Regions from separate parts of the Phyllobacterium sp. P30BS-XVII genome, predicted to be linked through region 1. Evidence: riboswitches for the same ligand, from Rfam matches in the RefSeq annotation. Region 1 holds a riboswitch; each other region holds the start of a gene.
The links. Region 1 has a riboswitch for cobalamin ahead of FHW17_RS06565 (aromatic ring-hydroxylating dioxygenase subunit alpha). Riboswitches for the same ligand answer to the same signal wherever they lie in the genome.

Region 2: another riboswitch for cobalamin. It lies ahead of FHW17_RS14090 (ribonucleoside-diphosphate reductase subunit alpha); the one in region 1 lies ahead of FHW17_RS06565 (aromatic ring-hydroxylating dioxygenase subunit alpha).
Region 3: another riboswitch for cobalamin. It lies ahead of bluB (5,6-dimethylbenzimidazole synthase); the one in region 1 lies ahead of FHW17_RS06565 (aromatic ring-hydroxylating dioxygenase subunit alpha).
Region 4: another riboswitch for cobalamin. It lies ahead of metE (5-methyltetrahydropteroyltriglutamate--homocysteine S-methyltransferase); the one in region 1 lies ahead of FHW17_RS06565 (aromatic ring-hydroxylating dioxygenase subunit alpha).

The regions. Positions count from the first base shown of each region.
Region 1 covers NZ_JACGXO010000002.1:125,509-129,503, reverse strand. Annotated here, with positions in the region: gene FHW17_RS06570 (hybrid-cluster NAD(P)-dependent oxidoreductase) at 1-374, opposite strand, end outside; gene FHW17_RS06565 (aromatic ring-hydroxylating dioxygenase subunit alpha) at 381-1,625, opposite strand; cobalamin riboswitch at 1,748-1,949, opposite strand; gene FHW17_RS06560 (DUF1868 domain-containing protein) at 2,050-2,760, opposite strand; gene FHW17_RS06555 (L-fuconate dehydratase) at 2,870-3,995, opposite strand, start outside.
Region 2 covers NZ_JACGXO010000004.1:397,349-401,343, reverse strand. Annotated here, with positions in the region: gene FHW17_RS14090 (ribonucleoside-diphosphate reductase subunit alpha) at 1-2,147, opposite strand, end outside; cobalamin riboswitch at 2,251-2,478, opposite strand; gene FHW17_RS14085 (heme ABC transporter ATP-binding protein) at 2,529-3,320, opposite strand; gene FHW17_RS14080 (iron ABC transporter permease) at 3,323-3,995, opposite strand, start outside.
Region 3 covers NZ_JACGXO010000002.1:425,445-429,439, forward strand. Annotated here, with positions in the region: gene ettA (energy-dependent translational throttle protein EttA) at 1-914, shown strand, start outside; gene FHW17_RS07950 (molybdenum cofactor sulfurase) at 1,051-1,659, shown strand; cobalamin riboswitch at 1,685-1,862, shown strand; gene bluB (5,6-dimethylbenzimidazole synthase) at 1,922-2,662, shown strand; gene FHW17_RS07960 (DUF2293 domain-containing protein) at 2,595-2,912, opposite strand; gene FHW17_RS07965 (metalloregulator ArsR/SmtB family transcription factor) at 3,051-3,995, shown strand, end outside.
Region 4 covers NZ_JACGXO010000002.1:287,042-291,036, reverse strand. Annotated here, with positions in the region: gene FHW17_RS07350 (TetR/AcrR family transcriptional regulator) at 1-328, opposite strand, end outside; gene FHW17_RS07345 (MFS transporter) at 446-1,750, shown strand; cobalamin riboswitch at 1,811-2,030, shown strand; gene metE (5-methyltetrahydropteroyltriglutamate--homocysteine S-methyltransferase) at 2,135-3,995, shown strand, end outside.

The DNA.
Region 1 (3,995 bases):
TGCTTGCGCATGGAAAAATCGCCGAGCGGCCCGAATGCCTTCAGCCGGACACCCGGCGTCAGGTGATCCAGCATCCAGCGGGTGCCGATACTGCCTTCCTGCGCTTTGACCGTCACAGCAATAGTGAATGGCCGTGACGGGCTGGATGACAGCGTATAGGTACGCAAAACAGCTTCGGGCTGGGTCGGCAGTTCGAAGGTCATGAACTGGCCCGGCTCATAGCGGAACCAGTTCTGATTGTCGGAACGGAATGTGAAAGTCTTCACATTCGGCGCTTCCTCAATGATCGACAGGCACTCCAATAAATGCAGCCGATCATTCCACGGCTGCATCTGGTCGAGGTGCGGGTAAGACTGAGGAACGCCCATATTCATTTTTACCTATGCTACCTTGCTGAGCCGCGTATCACCGCCGGTGAGACGCTCTTCCATGAACCTGCAATACCATTCGAGGAACTGCAGTACGCCGCCTTCATGTTCGGTCGAATAGGGACCGGGTTCATAGGCGGGCGAGCGGATGCCGAAAGCGTTTTCCTCGACAATACGGCGGTCCTGATCATTGGTTTCCGTCCACACATGCGTCAGTTCTTCGAGGTTATAGTCTACGCCCTCGACGGCATCCTTATGTACCAGCCACTTGGTTGTAACCTGTGTTTCATCCGGGCCAAGCGGCAGCACACGGAACGAAATGGCATGGTCGCCAAGAATGTGGTTCCAGGTGGTCGGATAATGGAACAGCAACAGCGAACCGATCCGCTTCTCATTGACAATATCGCTGAGCTGCTTACCGACGGCGCGGCGACCGGTCATCGTATAGCTTTCCGAATCCCGCAGCAGCGGAACACGGGTGGCGCGATACTGACCATCATCGGACATGCGGAAAGTGCTTGGGAGGCCCGCAGCTTCACAACGCTGCCAATGTTCAGCAATTTCTGGATCGTCACCGGCGCCCTGTACACCGGTGACACTCGGCGCTTCCGGGAAAGTCTTGCACAGTTCAGGATGGTTGGCGACGCAGTGATAGCACTCGCGATTGTTTTCCCAGACCAGCTTCCAGTTGCCCTTCTCCACAATGGTGCTCTGATAGGCAACCTTTGTGTCGATGAGCTTATGCGGTGCAAGATAAGGCTCGATCAGTGCGCGGGTTGCGCTGAAATCAGTCGGGTTCTGCGCAAGACAGATGAAGATGTAACCACCAACGCTTTCGCAATGCACAGGCTTGAGGCTGTGCTGGCTGGGGTCGAAATCATCGCCCATCTGGCGCGCGAAAAGCAGGCGGCCGTCAAGCTCATAGGTCCACTGGTGATAGGGGCAGACGAGCTTTGCCGATGTGCCGCGCTCAGCCGCACAGACGCGCGAACCGCGATGGCGGCAGGAATTGTGGAAAGCACGAATCTGGCCCTGACGGTCACGCACGATGACCACAGGATAGTCGCCCACCTGCACGGTGAAGAAATTGCCGGGCTTGGTGACTTCGCAATCATGGCCGATGAACAGCCAGTCACGATAAAAAATATTTTCCATATCCAGACGGTAATAGTCCGGATCGGAATAGAAGGCCTGTTCGAGGCCGTAGCCGGGTTTCCGGTTTTTCAGGTTCCGGAGCAGTTCGTTGCGCATATCCATGTCGTGTCCTCGCCTCAATGTTGCGAAAGAACTGACTGGTGGTGACGGAGGAAGAACGCCTACACGGTCAGCACAAGCCGATGCCCGCATAAAATCATGCTCCTTGATCGCCCACCGCGATCAGTCGGTTTCAGTCCCGAGGCTGGTTTCCGGGCTCTGGAGTTGCCATCTCGGCTGTCACGACGCCTTCCCGGGTTGTGGCCCAGTGGCTGTTATGCCGTGTTTCACTCCACTACCGTTGCGGGGGCAGCGCCGGGTTTCCGACCGGCTTCCCAATTCTCCGCTTCCCTAGAAAAAAGCGGCACCTCAAGTGCCCCGATAAAAGCATTCGGCATAAAAAAAGAATAGGTGCGGAAACGACATCCCATTTACGTAAGACGACACTGTACACTATGTCGCAGAATGGCCAGCAGGTGCCCCTAATTCAGCCGAGAACAACAAGCTCTTCAAAGTGGTTCATATCGACGAAACTGCAAAAAGCCGGCGGATTAAGCGCAATAATGGGCGCATCGCGTTGAATGGTAGCAAGGCAATCATCGAGAAGCGCCTGCCATGCGCCAAGCCGTTCATCGGGAAAACGTTCGATCACATAGGCCAGTGTAATATGGAAAACATAGGTGTCGTGATCAGGATGCCGATACCCGAACGGAACGGCCAATGCGTCGCGCCAGGCCCGCAGGATTTGCTCGTCATATTCGCTCGCACCGGCAACCGTAAGTCCCGCAGGTGTGACATCGATCACTTTGACATTAAACGGCCCACACCCTTCAAAATCCTGCAGACGATCCACATAAAGCTGGGTCATATCGTCAATACTGGTCTCAAGCGCAACATCATCTGGCCAAAAGGATGCCCGGCGGCGATATTCGATGATACCCTGAAACAGGGTCATGTGCAGGCTGGAGATGGGTGTGAATGCCAATTGCCCGGCATCCGGCATAGCCAGCATCCGCTCGCGCACCGCAATAACAGCCGCCTCAGACTCAGAACCTTTCACCAGATGGCAGACCACCGTATTGCCCGGCTCAAGCTGAAACTCGCCCTTGGTGTTATAGCGCCTGCCGAGATGAACGGGCGGCTCCGGGTGAAGGCTGGCGGCAAAGCGGGCAAGTGAAGGCTTGATCAGGTCGAGCATGGAAACCCCGTGACGAGTAAATGAGAGTGTCACATGCCAATGGGACTCACTGGCACGCAAATGATCCCTCCGCCATAGGACAGCTCTTTGTCAGGCAGATGAAGCCCGCCTATGGCCGGTAAAGATATTCCTCGATCGAAGCCTGTTTCATTTCAATCGAGAAACCCGGCAGTGATGGCGGCATATAGGCCGCGTCCTGAATGTTGCAGGGATCGATGAAATGCTCATGCAGATGGTCGACATATTCGATCACCCGGCCCTCTTTCGTGCCCGACACAGCAATATAGTCGATCATCGACAGATGCTGCACGTATTCACAAAGACCCACGCCGCCAGCATGCGGCCAGACGGGCAGCTCGTACTTCGCGGCAATCAGTAATACGGCAAGCACTTCATTCAGTCCGCCCATGCGGCACGAATCGATCTGCACCACATCAATAGCGCCTTCAGCGATGAACTGCTTGAACATGATGCGGTTCTGGCACATCTCGCCCGTGGCAACCTTCACTGGCTTGATCGCCTGCCGGATCTTGCGATGCCCAGCCACATCGTCAGGGCTGGTCGGCTCTTCGATGAAGAATGGCTTGACGAAGGCAAGCTTGTTGACCCAATCGATGGCTTCGTTGACTTCCCATACCTGATTGGCATCGATCATCAGGATACGATCCGGCCCGATCACCTCGCGCGCAATGGTCAGACGGCGAATATCGTCCTCAAGATCGCGGCCAACTTTCATCTTGATGTGGTTGAAGCCTGAATCAACAGCCTCCTGACAAAGACGGCGCAGCTTTTCGTCGGAATAGCCAAGCCATCCCGCCGACGTTGTATAGCAGGGATAACCCTCCGCCTTCAGCGTTGCTATCCGCTCCCGTTTGCCGGTCTCAGCCTTGCGCAGAATGTCCAGCGCCTCCTCGCGTGTCAGCACATCAGTCAGGTAGCGGAAGTCGACAATATTGACGATCTCCTCAGGCGTCATTTCGCCAACCAGCTGCCAGACTGGCTTGCCCGCTTCTTTCGCCAAAAGATCCCATACTGCATTGACCACGGCACCGGTTGCCAGATGCATCGCGCCCTTATCCGGCCCGATCCAGCGCAACTGGCTGTCACCCGTGATGAAATGCCAGAAACGGCCCGGATCTTCCTTCACCCAGTCCAGTTCAAGCCCGACAACCAGATGCTTCATCGCTTCAATCGCGAGGCAGCAGATTTCGTTGCCGCGACCGATGGTGAAGGTC
Region 2 (3,995 bases), on a different contig from region 1:
GACCACAGCGAGCCGCTGAAGCTTGGATAGCTGCCGCGTTCGCTGGCGAGGTCCACCGACGCGGAAATGGCATGGTAAGAGATCGCTTCCATGCTCAGATCGGCGAAAGCCACGGCCTCGCTGGACGCATAGGGAATGCGCAAGGCTTGCAAGGCATCCTGAAAACCCATCAGCCCAAGGCCAACCGGACGGTGACGCAGATTGGAATGGCGCGCTTCCGGAATGGTGTAGAAATTGATGTCGATCACATTGTCGAGCATCCGCATGGCTGTTGCCACCGTGCGGGCCAAACGTTCCAGATCAAGCCCCTGACTGCCAATGTGATTGGCTAGATTGATGGAGCCGAGATTGCAGACCGCAACTTCGTCCCTGGATGTATTAAGCGTAATCTCGGTACACAGGTTCGAGGAATGCACCACGCCGACATGGCCCTGCGGTGAGCGGATATTGCAAGGGTCCTTGAAAGTCACCCATGGATGGCCTGTTTCGAACAGCATGGTCAGGATACGGCGCCACAGGTCCAATGCCCTGACGGTGCGGAACACACGAAGTTCACCGCGCGCAGCCTTGGCTTCATAGGCCTCATAGGCGGATTTGAATTCTGCACCATAGAGGTCGTGCAGATCAGGCGTCTCATCGGGCGAGAACAGGGTCCATTGTTTATCCGCTTCCACACGGCTCATGAACAGATCAGGCACCCAGTTGGCCGTGTTCATGTCATGGGTACGGCGGCGGTCATCCCCGGTGTTCTTGCGCAGATCGAGAAACTCCTCGATGTCCACGTGCCATGTTTCAAGATAGGCGCAGACCGCGCCCTTGCGCTTGCCACCCTGATTGACCGCGATGGCCGTGTCATTGGCAACTTTCAGGAATGGCACCACGCCCTGACTTTCGCCGTTGGTGCCTTTGATGTGGGCACCAAGGCCGCGTACCGGCGTCCAGTCATTGCCAAGACCGCCGGAATATTTCGCCAGCAGCGCATTATCCTTCACCGCCTTGAAGATACCGTCGAGATCATCGGCAACGGTGGTCAGGAAGCAGGAGGATAGCTGCGGGCGCAACGTGCCCGAGTTAAACAATGTTGGCGTGGACGCCATGAAGTCGAACGACGACAACAGATTGTAGAATTCGATGGCGCGGGCTTCACGGTCGATCTCGCGCGACGCAAGTCCCATGGCAACGCGCATCAGGAACGCTTGCGGCAGCTCAAACCGGATGCCGCGTGTCTGCTGGAGATAGCGATCATAAAGCGTCTGCAAGCCGAGATACTGGAATTGCAGGTCGCGTTCCGGTTTCAAGGCAGTGGCAATCTTTTTGAGATCGAAACGAGCCAGTTCCGGGTCGAGCAGTTCGGCTTCAATGCCAGCTTTTACATAGGCCGGAAAATAATCTGCGTAGCGTTCCGCCATTTCTTGCTGGGTTGCCTGTTCAGACCTGCCGAAAACAAAACTCAATGCTTCGCGGCGCAGCTTGTCGAGCAGCAGACGGGCGGTAACGAAGGAATAGTTCGGCTCGGTTTCAACGAGCGTGCGCGCTGCCAGAATAGGCGCAAGCGACAGCTCATCGAGCGTGATGCCGTCATAAAGATTACGCTGGGTCTCGCTCAGAATGGGAGTAGCGCTGACCCCCTCCAGACCTTCACAAGCCTCATTGATGATACGGGCGAGACGGATGTCATCGAGCGGAGCCTTGGTGCCGTCGAGCAGGGTGACATTGAGTGACGGGCCGGTTTCAGCCACGGGCTCAACCAGTTTGGCGCGTTCCCGCGTACGCTCTTCCCGGTAGAGAACATAGGCGCGTGCAACCTTGTGGTTCTCGCTGCGCATAAGGGCAAGCTCAACCTGATCCTGCACATCCTCAATGTGAAACAGACGGCCCTCGCTGCTGCGGCGTTTCAATGTTGTCACGATGTCGGAGGTCAGACCTTCAACCACATCATGCACACGGCGCGAGCCAGCGGCGACATTGCCTTCAACGGCGAGGAAAGCCTTGGTCAAGGCGACAGTGATTTTCAGGGGATCAAACGGTGTTACCGAACCATTGCGGCGGATGACGCGGTAGCCGGGTTCTGTCGAGGATGATGGTGTGTCGCCAGAGCGAACAGGTGCTTGACCATCGGTACGGGTGGTTTCAAGAGAAAGAGACATGTGCTTATACCCCAAATGTTGGGGGCAAAGGTCGAGCGCACGCGTGCAAGGAATAGGTCAGGGACTGACCATTGCAAGCGACACACCGGGACACCCCGCCCGTGGACGTTCATCATGTTATGGCAGGTCTCCTGGCTCACAGGTCGGCGCTGGTGTCGGCCTTCCCGAAGCGATTGCACCTTGAGGGCGCAGCTTCAGTGGCATTATCGACAACAACTCGCTGTTTACAGTTGCGGGGGCAGCGCCGGCATCAATGTCAACGACACCTCACCGGCTTCCCTCTTAGCTCCCGGTCTTGCGACTCGGTAGAACCATAACATCTATATTTAGTATCAAATCGCCATCCGCAGTCAATAGGTAGATGGTGATATCTTCGCTAACTCAGAGCATCGCGGATTGGGGCAAAACAAATGGTACGGATTTGCCGGGCAGGCCACCCACTTTCAGCGCGCATTCATAAACACGCAAGATGCGGTCATCCGTCAAGACTTGCTCAGGTGTACCCACAGAATCAGCATGGCCCCTGTGCATAACCACAATACGGTCGGCAAACATGGATGTAAGATTGAGGTCGTGCAGGATCGCGATGACGCCGCCACCACGATCAGCAAAATCACGGGCAATCTGCATGATAATAAGCTGGTGTTTGATATCGAGGCTGGAAACCGGTTCATCCAGAAAGAGGAAGCGGGGCTGGCCATCAAGCACCGGTTGCCAGACCTGGCAGAGAACGCGCGCCAGTTGCACGCGCTGTTGTTCGCCGCCGGAGAGTTCCTGATAAAAACGTCCGCCAAAGCCTGCAAGGTCGACCCGTTCGAGCGCGTCATCCGGCAGGGTATCCACGGTATGACGAGGCGCGCCGGAACGGCCGCTGGTCATTCCAAGCTTGACGATTTCCCGCACGGTGAACGGGAAAGACAGCGAGGTTGATTGCGGCAGGATCGCGCGCATGGCCGCCATCTGCCAGAGTTTCAACTGGGTGATCAGGGTGCCATTGATGCTGATTGTGCCCTCATGCGGCAGATCACCGGAGAGAGCACGCATCAATGTCGTTTTCCCCGAACCATTAGGGCCGACGATGACGGTGAACTCACCTGCCCCAGCATCAAAGGATACATCTTTGACAATCTTGCTTCGTCCAAGTGACACGGAGACATTGGAAACGCGGATCATGGTCATAGGTCCAGAATGCCGCGACGACGCAGCAATATCCATAGGAAGAAGGGAGCACCAACGGCAGCAGTGACAATGCCGATGGGCAGTTCTGATGGAGCAACGATTGTGCGGCTCACAGCATCGGCAATCAGCAGCAGGCTTGCGCCAAGCAGCGCAGCCGCTGGCAACAGGTAACGATGATCCGGACCAATTACGAGGCGCAGAAGATGCGGGACAACTACGCCGACAAAGCCGATACCACCGCTGACGGCAACCGATGCGCCTGTTGCCGCTGCAACCGTGACAATGGCAATGCGTTTGAACCGCTGGACGGGAATGCCGAGATGGCTGGCTGATGCCTCTCCCAATGCCAGACCATTGAGGCCGCGGGCGAGGAAAGGTGAAATGACAAGTGCGAATGCAATCAACGGCCCTGATGCAAGTATCTTGATCCAGCTGGCACCGGCAAGCGAGCCGAGGCTCCAGAATGTCAGGTCACGTAACTGCTTGTCATCGGCGACATAAACAAGAACCCCGATATAGGCAGCGGCCATGGCACCAAGCGCAATCCCCGCGAGCAGCATGGTGGCGATGGATGTTTGTCCCCGCCGCGTTGCCACACGGTATAGAATAAGGGTGAAGGCCAAGGCGCCGAAAAAAGCAGCAAGCGGTAGTGCATAAAGCCCAAATAAA
Region 3 (3,995 bases), 300 kb from region 1:
CCAAGCGCATGTTGCAGGAAGGCCGCGAGGACGATTCGCGCCAGAAGGCTCTGGAGCGCGAGCGCGAATGGATTTCCGCCAGCCCGAAGGCCCGTCAGGCCAAGTCAAAGGCGCGTATCAAGGCCTATGATGCGCTGGTTGATGCCGCCAATGATCAGCGTCCCGGCGATGCGCAGATCATCATCCCCGCAGGCGAGCGCCTCGGACAGGTGGTTATCGAAGCTGAAAACCTGACAAAATCTTTCGGTGATCGCGTTCTTATCGAGAACCTGACTTTCAAACTGCCTCCGGGCGGCATTGTCGGCATCATCGGGCCGAACGGTGCGGGTAAGACCACGCTGTTCAAGATGATCACCGGGCAGGAAAAGCCGGATTCCGGTTCAATCCGTATCGGTGAAACGGTTCATCTCGGCTATGTCGACCAGAGCCGCGATCACCTCGCAGCCGAAAAGAACGTCTGGGAGGAAATCTCCGGCGGCAATGAAATCATCAAGATCGGCAAGAACGAGATGAATTCGCGCGCCTATGTTTCGGCGTTCAATTTCAAGGGCGGCGATCAGCAGCAGAAGGTTGGCAATCTTTCCGGTGGTCAGCGTAACCGCGTTCACCTTGCCAAGATGCTGCAATCGGGTGGCAACGTCTTGCTCCTTGACGAACCGACCAACGATCTGGACACGGAAACGCTGGCGGCTCTTGAGGATGCACTGGAAAAATATGCTGGCTGCGCCGTTATCATCAGCCACGATCGTATGTTCCTTGACCGGCTGGCAACGCACATTCTGGCATTCGAAGGTGACAGCCACGTTGAATGGTTCGAAGGCAACTTCGAGGATTATGAGAACGACAAGATTCGCCGTCTGGGACCAGACAGTGTCAATCCAAAGCGTCCAAGCTATAAGCCCCTCACACGTTAAAAAGTGCGGGCGCGCTAATAAGATCGGGAGGGTGGCAACACCCTCCCATCACCGATTTTGACATTTCCATCAGTGATATTGGCTGGTTTTAATATTCAATTTTCCTAAGATGCGGCAGATTGCATGGAGCGCCGTCATGACTGATCTTTTCGCAACCACAACTCACATTATTCCTGCCCGCAAAATTGCCGGCCGGGTCAGCGGTGTATTTCAGGCACCGAAGGACAGTTTTGTCACTGCCGCAGCCGAAATGCTTGATCTTACCTTTGAGGGCATACGCGGCGATTATCATGCGGGCCTTACCCGCCGCTCCGGCGGGCGCGAGCCGTGGTATCCGCGTGGCACCGAAATGCGCAATGAACGGCATATTTCCATTCTGGCAGCGGACGAGCTTGAAACGATTGCCAAGACCATGGGCCTTGCGGAAATCAAGCCGGAATGGATCGGCACCAATATGGTGGTCGATGGTATTCCCTCGCTTTCCATGCTGCCGCCGCGCACCCTGCTGTTCTTCGAAGGCGGGGTGACGCTGAAGGTGGATGGCCAGAATGCGCCATGTAAGGTGGCGGGGCGTTCCATCGCTGAAAGTGCGCAAACACGCGATCACACGGCCACAGCGCTTGATTTCGTCAAGGCATCGAGACGTTTGCGTGGGGTTGTTGCCTGGGTGGAAGTGCCGGGTATCATCAATGCGGGCGAAAAAGTCGATGCGCGTCTGCCGGAACAATGGATTTATCCCGGCTGATACTTGCGTCTTTCCAGAATTTATGGCGAATGAAAGCCGGTTCGGTGCCTGCTTGCAGGAGAATCGGGAAGCCGGTGAAAATCCGGCACGTGCCCAACGCTGTAAAAGGGGATGGGCCGCGCAGATTGCCACGGAGACATCCGGAAGGCGCGCGGTTCAGATGAACCTCAGTCAGAAGACCGGCCGGACCAGATAGCCAAAACCGCATGGACAGCGGGGAGGTGTCCGGGGTTTTGGCCCCTCGCGTTGTTGGGAGCAAACAATGCACGATTCTGTCCATGGTCCTGTGACCGCCGCTGATTTTTCCCGTGATGAGCGCGATGCCGTCTACAAAGCCATCTATACCCGCCGCGATGTACGCGATCAGTTTTTGCCACGACCTATAGAAGATGACGTTCTGATGCGGCTTCTGGATGCCGCCCATCATGCGCCGTCAGTGGGTTTCATGCAGCCGTGGAACTTCATTCTCATCCGCGACGAAGCGCGCAAGGTCGAGGTACACAGGGCATTTACCCGTGCCAATGCGGAGGCAGCCGCGATGTTCGCTGATGAACGTCAGGCTCTCTATGCGTCATTGAAGCTTGAGGGCATCGTGAAGGCACCGGTTAATCTCTGCATTACCTGCGATAGGACGCGGGGAGGCGATGTGGTGCTGGGGCGGACGCACAACCCGCAGATGGATATCTACAGCACCGTGTGCGCCGTGCAGAACCTGTGGCTGGCGGCAAGGGCAGAAGGTATCGGCGTTGGCTGGGTCAGCATCTATCACGATCAGGATATGCGCCGTATTCTCGGTATCCCTGACCATATCGAAATTATCGCTTATCTGTGCATCGGCTATGTCAGCAAGCTTTATGACAGCCCGGAACTGGAAAAACGGGGTTGGCGCAAACGCCTGCCGCTTGCGGAACTCATTTTTGAAGATCAATGGCCGGTCAGCTCGGATCTTCCTCGTCCGGGTCGAGAAGCCGGGTTGCGCGCCATTCCGTCAGTTTCCGGTTGATGGCTTCAAGCACAAAAAACCGTGCCGATTCCTTATCGTAACCGTCATCGCGCAGGGCATCGTAATCCGTATGCTGGTGGCGGACATGCGCGACTGTCGCAAGCCAGACGGCGATGGGCGGCGGCAGGGTTTTCATATGCGGTGCAGTGGCGGCGGCGCGTATGGGTTCGGAATCCGAATAGGGCACAGCCGGTAAAAGCAATGTGAGCTGCTTGCCGATAGCCCGCTGACGGTTGGTTCCTGCACTCATCGCATCACTCTCACAGATTCGCCTGCCGATTGGCTCGCCTATTTCAGACGCGACAAAATTTGCCGTCAACAAAAAACAAACTTGCCAAATCAGCATTTCTCACATAAACATATCTTTATATCTTTTGAGGAAAGCTCGATGGACAAACGTGATCTCAACCTTGACCTGATGGTCGATACGCTGAAAGCAGCGGCGGAGCCAAGCCGCCTGCGCATTCTGGCGCTGTTGTCCCGCGGTGATTTGACGGTTTCCGATCTGACTTCCATTCTCGGACAATCGCAGCCGCGTGTCTCCCGCCATCTCAAGCTGCTGTTCGAAGCCAATCTGATCAATCGCTATCAGGAAGGCTCCTGGGCCTATTTCCGTCTCGCGGAATCGCTGATTGTTGGCGACATTGCCCTCATATTGCTCGACCGCCTTGATATATCCGATCCGCTGCTGGAGCGCGATATCGAGCGGCTTGGCTCGGTCAAGCTGCAGCGCCGCGAGCGGGCGGCAGCCTATTTCAGCGCCAATGCAACAAGCTGGGACGTTATCCGTTCGCTGCATGTGCCTGACGGTGCCGTGGAAGCCGCGCTGACCAAGATCGTCGGACGTACGCCCTTTCAGGCCATGCTTGATGTCGGCACCGGTACCGGCAGACTGCTTGAGCTGTTTGCACCGCTTTACATTCGCGGTGTCGGCATCGATATCAATCGCGACATGCTGACCATCGCCCGGTCCAATCTCGACCGGTCGGGCATTGCCAATGCGCAGGTTCGTCAGGGCGATGTCTATTCACTGCCTGTCGATCGGGAGTCGTTTGATCTGGTAACTATTCATCAGGTTCTGCATTTCCTTGATAATCCTGCCGAAGCAATTCGCGAGGCAGCACGGGCGTTACGAGCAGGTGGCCGCATGCTGATCGTCGATTTTGCCCCGCACGATCTTGAATTCCTGCGGGACAGCCATGCTCATTTGCGGCTTGGCTTTACCGACAATCAGATGCGTGACTGGCTGACTGAGGCCGGGCTTGCACTGGAAGACAGCATTGAACTTGAACCAAAAGACCAGGACAAACTGACCGTCAAACTGTGGCTGGCA
Region 4 (3,995 bases), 160 kb from region 1:
CCGCCATCATGCAACTGCTCATTTTGCCCTCGCCATGCGCATCTCCGGTCAAATAGGACTTGGCGATTGCAGCAAGCGCATTATCCGGAGCGCCCTCGGAAAGGCTCATCCATTTGCGGACTGACAGCGCCATGGCCGCTTCGCAGGCCTCCGCAATCAGATCATCCTTTGAATCAAAATGGCCATAGAAGCCACCATGCGTAAGCCCGGCGCTTTTCATGACATCGGCAACGCCGATTCCATCAAAGCCCTTCTCCCGAAACTGCTGCCCGGCGATCTGTACAATACGGGCGCGATTCTGAGCTGCCTGATCCCTGCTGACACGCATGAAACATTCCTTCAAAAAAACTGCATTGACAATTTATATGATGGTCGTCATCAATAGTCAATAATGATGACCGTCATTTAAATCAATTGTCTATAATCGCCCATCGGGGAAACGAACATGATTTCTTCACCACTTGCCGCGACCCTCGCCCGACGCAATGTCCATTATGGTTGGGTTGTTGTCGCCGTCACCTTTCTCACCATGCTCGTTACCGCGGCAGCTGTTGGCGCGCCCGGCGTACTCATCGTACCGCTGGAAAAAGAGTTCGGCTGGACCACGGAACAGATCGCGACGGCCTTTTCCATTCGTCTGCTGCTGTTCGGCCTGATGGGTCCGTTCGCTGCCGCTTTCATGAACTATTTCGGTGTGCGCAAGGTTGTCTGCGTGGCGCTCGCGCTTATTGCCGGTGGCTCGTTTCTATCGCTGGGCATGACGCAGATTTGGCAGCTTATCCTGTTATGGGGCGTTGTGATCGGCTTCGGTACTGGCTTGACCGCCATGGTGCTCGGCGCAACTGTCGCCACGCGCTGGTTTACGGAACGGCGCGGATTGGTGCTTGGCATGCTGACCGCAAGCTCGGCGACCGGCCAGTTGGCCTTCATGCCACTCATGGCGTCCATCAGTGAAAATTACGGCTGGCGTGCCGCCACCATGATGGTCTGCGCCCTGCTCGCCGTTGCCGCTGTTGCGGTATTTCTGCTGATGCGCGACCGTCCAGCCGATGTGGGCTTGCCAGCCTATGGCGAAAAAGAAGTCACGAAGACTGCTCCGATAACGGGCGGACTTCTCTCACTCATCATCATGCCGCTTGTCACACTGAAAGAAATCTCCCGCAGCAGCACGTTCTGGGTCCTGTTCGCCACGTTCTATATCTGCGGTGCGAGCACCAACGGCCTGATCCAGACACATTTCGTCGCGCTTTGCGGTGATTACGGCCTCGCCGCAGTGACAGCGGCCAGCGTGCTTGCCATGATGGGCTTCTTCGATTTCTTCGGCACAATCGGTTCCGGCTGGCTGTCCGACCGGGTCGATAATCGCTGGTTGCTGTTCTGGTACTACGGCCTGCGCGGTGCCTCGCTGCTCTTTTTGCCCTACAGCAACTTCTCCATCTACGGCCTCACGCTGTTCGCCATGTTCTATGGATTGGACTGGATCGCCACCGTACCGCCAACCGTCAAACTGGCAACGGATCGTTTTGGCCGCGAAAAGGCCGGTATGGTATTCGGCTGGGTCTTTGCCGGCCATCAGCTTGGAGCCGCATCGGCTGCCTATGGTGGCGGTTTCGCCCGGACGGAATATGCAAGCTACCTGCCTGCATTCTTCACCGCCGGTATTCTCTGCTTCATCGCAGCCTTGCTCGCCCTGACCATCAAGAAAAGCAGCAAGAGCGACGTTGTCGGTGAACCAGCCGTCGCCCATTAAATGATGACGTAACCATATAAAGATACCTTTATGTGTTATTGACAGTCTGCGGACACACGCCTACCATGCCTTCATCGTGGTTCTCTGCGCCTTCCGGGGCGCAGAGCTAAGAGGGAATACGGTGCGATCTCTTCCCGAGATCTAATCCGGAGCTGCCCCCGCAACTGTAAGCGGCGAGCTGTTGTCAATTTCGTGTCACTGATCCGCACATGGATCGGGAAGGCCTGACAAGAGCACTGACCCGTGAGCCAGGAGACCTGCCTCGATAGATAACGTCCACGGGCGGGGTGTCCGGTGTGTCGCTTGCAAGCGGGCATTGCGATGCCCGTATTTCCTGCATGCGTGCGCCTGGCCTTTGCCCTCAACCAATCGGGGTAAAGAACTATGTCTATCACCATAAGCAATCTGGGTTTCCCTCGGATCGGCAAACGGCGCGAGCTGAAATTCGCGCTGGAAAATTTCTGGTCAGGCAAATCCCATATCGTCACTCTGCAGGATATCGCTGTGGGCCTGCGTCAGGAAAACTGGGCTTTGCAGAAGGCCCATGGCCTCAACCACATACCGAGCAATGATTTCTCACTCTATGACCATGTGCTGGATACCAGCGTCATGGTTGGCGCGATCCCGCAAAACTATGAATGGAAGGGCGGTCCTGCAGCCCCTGAAACCTACTTCGCCATGGCGCGGGGCAGTCAGGGCTCGCAAGATCACGAAGGTTGCGCCCATCACGGCGTAGCGGCGCAGGAGATGACCAAGTGGTTTGATACCAATTATCATTTCATGGTGCCTGAACTGACGCGCGGTCAGGAATTCACCCTTGGTTCCAACAAGCCCGTTGATGAGTACCGCGAAGCCAGCGAGCAGGGCTTTGATACACGTCCGGTTATTCTTGGACCTGTCACCTTCCTCAAACTCGCCAAGAGCAAGGATGACCGCCTCGATCCACTGTCACTATTGCCGGGCCTCCTGCCCGTTTACACGGAAATTCTGCGCCGCCTTTCCGCCAATGGGGCGCAATGGGTGCAGATCGATGAACCTGCGCTGGTGCTTGATCTTGATGAAAGCACACAGACCGCATTCCGCGTGGCCTATGCGTTCTTTGCCCGCGCCCTGCCCCGGCTGAAACTGCTGCTGACGCCCTATTTTGGCGCCCTCGGTGACAATCTCGATCTGGCTTTGGGGCTGCCTGTTGCTGGCCTGCATCTTGATCTTTGCCGTGCGCCCGAGCAACTCAACAGGGTGGTGGCTCAGGCTCCGGCTGGTCTTGTCCTGTCGCTTGGTGTTATCGATGGCCGCAATGTCTGGCGTGCGGATCTTGAAGCCATCCTCCGGCGCATCGAACCCGTGATCACCCAGCGCGGAACAGATCACCTCATTCTGGCACCATCCTGTTCGCTGCTGCACACCCCTGTCGATCTCGAACTCGAAACGGATATCGACCCTGATTTCAAAAGCTGGCTGGCCTTTGCCACCCAGAAACTTGAAGAATTGTCGATCCTTGGCAAAGCAATCAACACGGGCAAAGACAGCGTGCGAGACGAACTGGCGGCCGCCAGCCGTGCTATCGAAACACGCCACACCTCGACCAAAATTCATGACGAAGCGGTAAAACAGCGTCTGCGAGCGGTGACAACGGAGCAGGCACAACGTCAGAGCCCCTATCCTGCCCGGCGTGAAAAGCAGAAATCGCTTGGCTTGCCCGACTTTCCGACAACCACTATCGGCTCCTTTCCCCAGACGGATGGAGTACGCAAAGCGCGGGCGGAACATGGCAAGGGTGCGCTGACCGCCAATGCTTATGCCGCACTGCTGCGCAAGGAAACCGAAACCTCCATTCGCTGGCAGGAGGAAATCGGCATTGATGTGCTTGTCCATGGTGAGTTTGAGCGCAACGACATGGTGCAGTATTTCGGCGAACAGCTCTCGGGCTTTGCCTTCACCAAACATGGCTGGGTGCAAAGCTATGGCTCGCGTTACGTTCGCCCGCCGATCATTTTCGGCGATGTCAGCCGCCCGAAAGCCATGACCGTTGAATGGTCATCCTTTGCCCAGTCCCTCACAAACAAGCCTATGAAGGGCATGCTGACCGGTCCCGTAACCATGATGCAATGGTCTTTCGTGCGCGATGATCTTTCGCGTGATCAGGTCTGCCGCCAGATCGGGCTGGCACTGCGTGACGAGGTGAGCGATCTGGAAAAAGCTGGAATCAAGATCATCCAGATCGATGAGCCAGCCATTCGCGAAG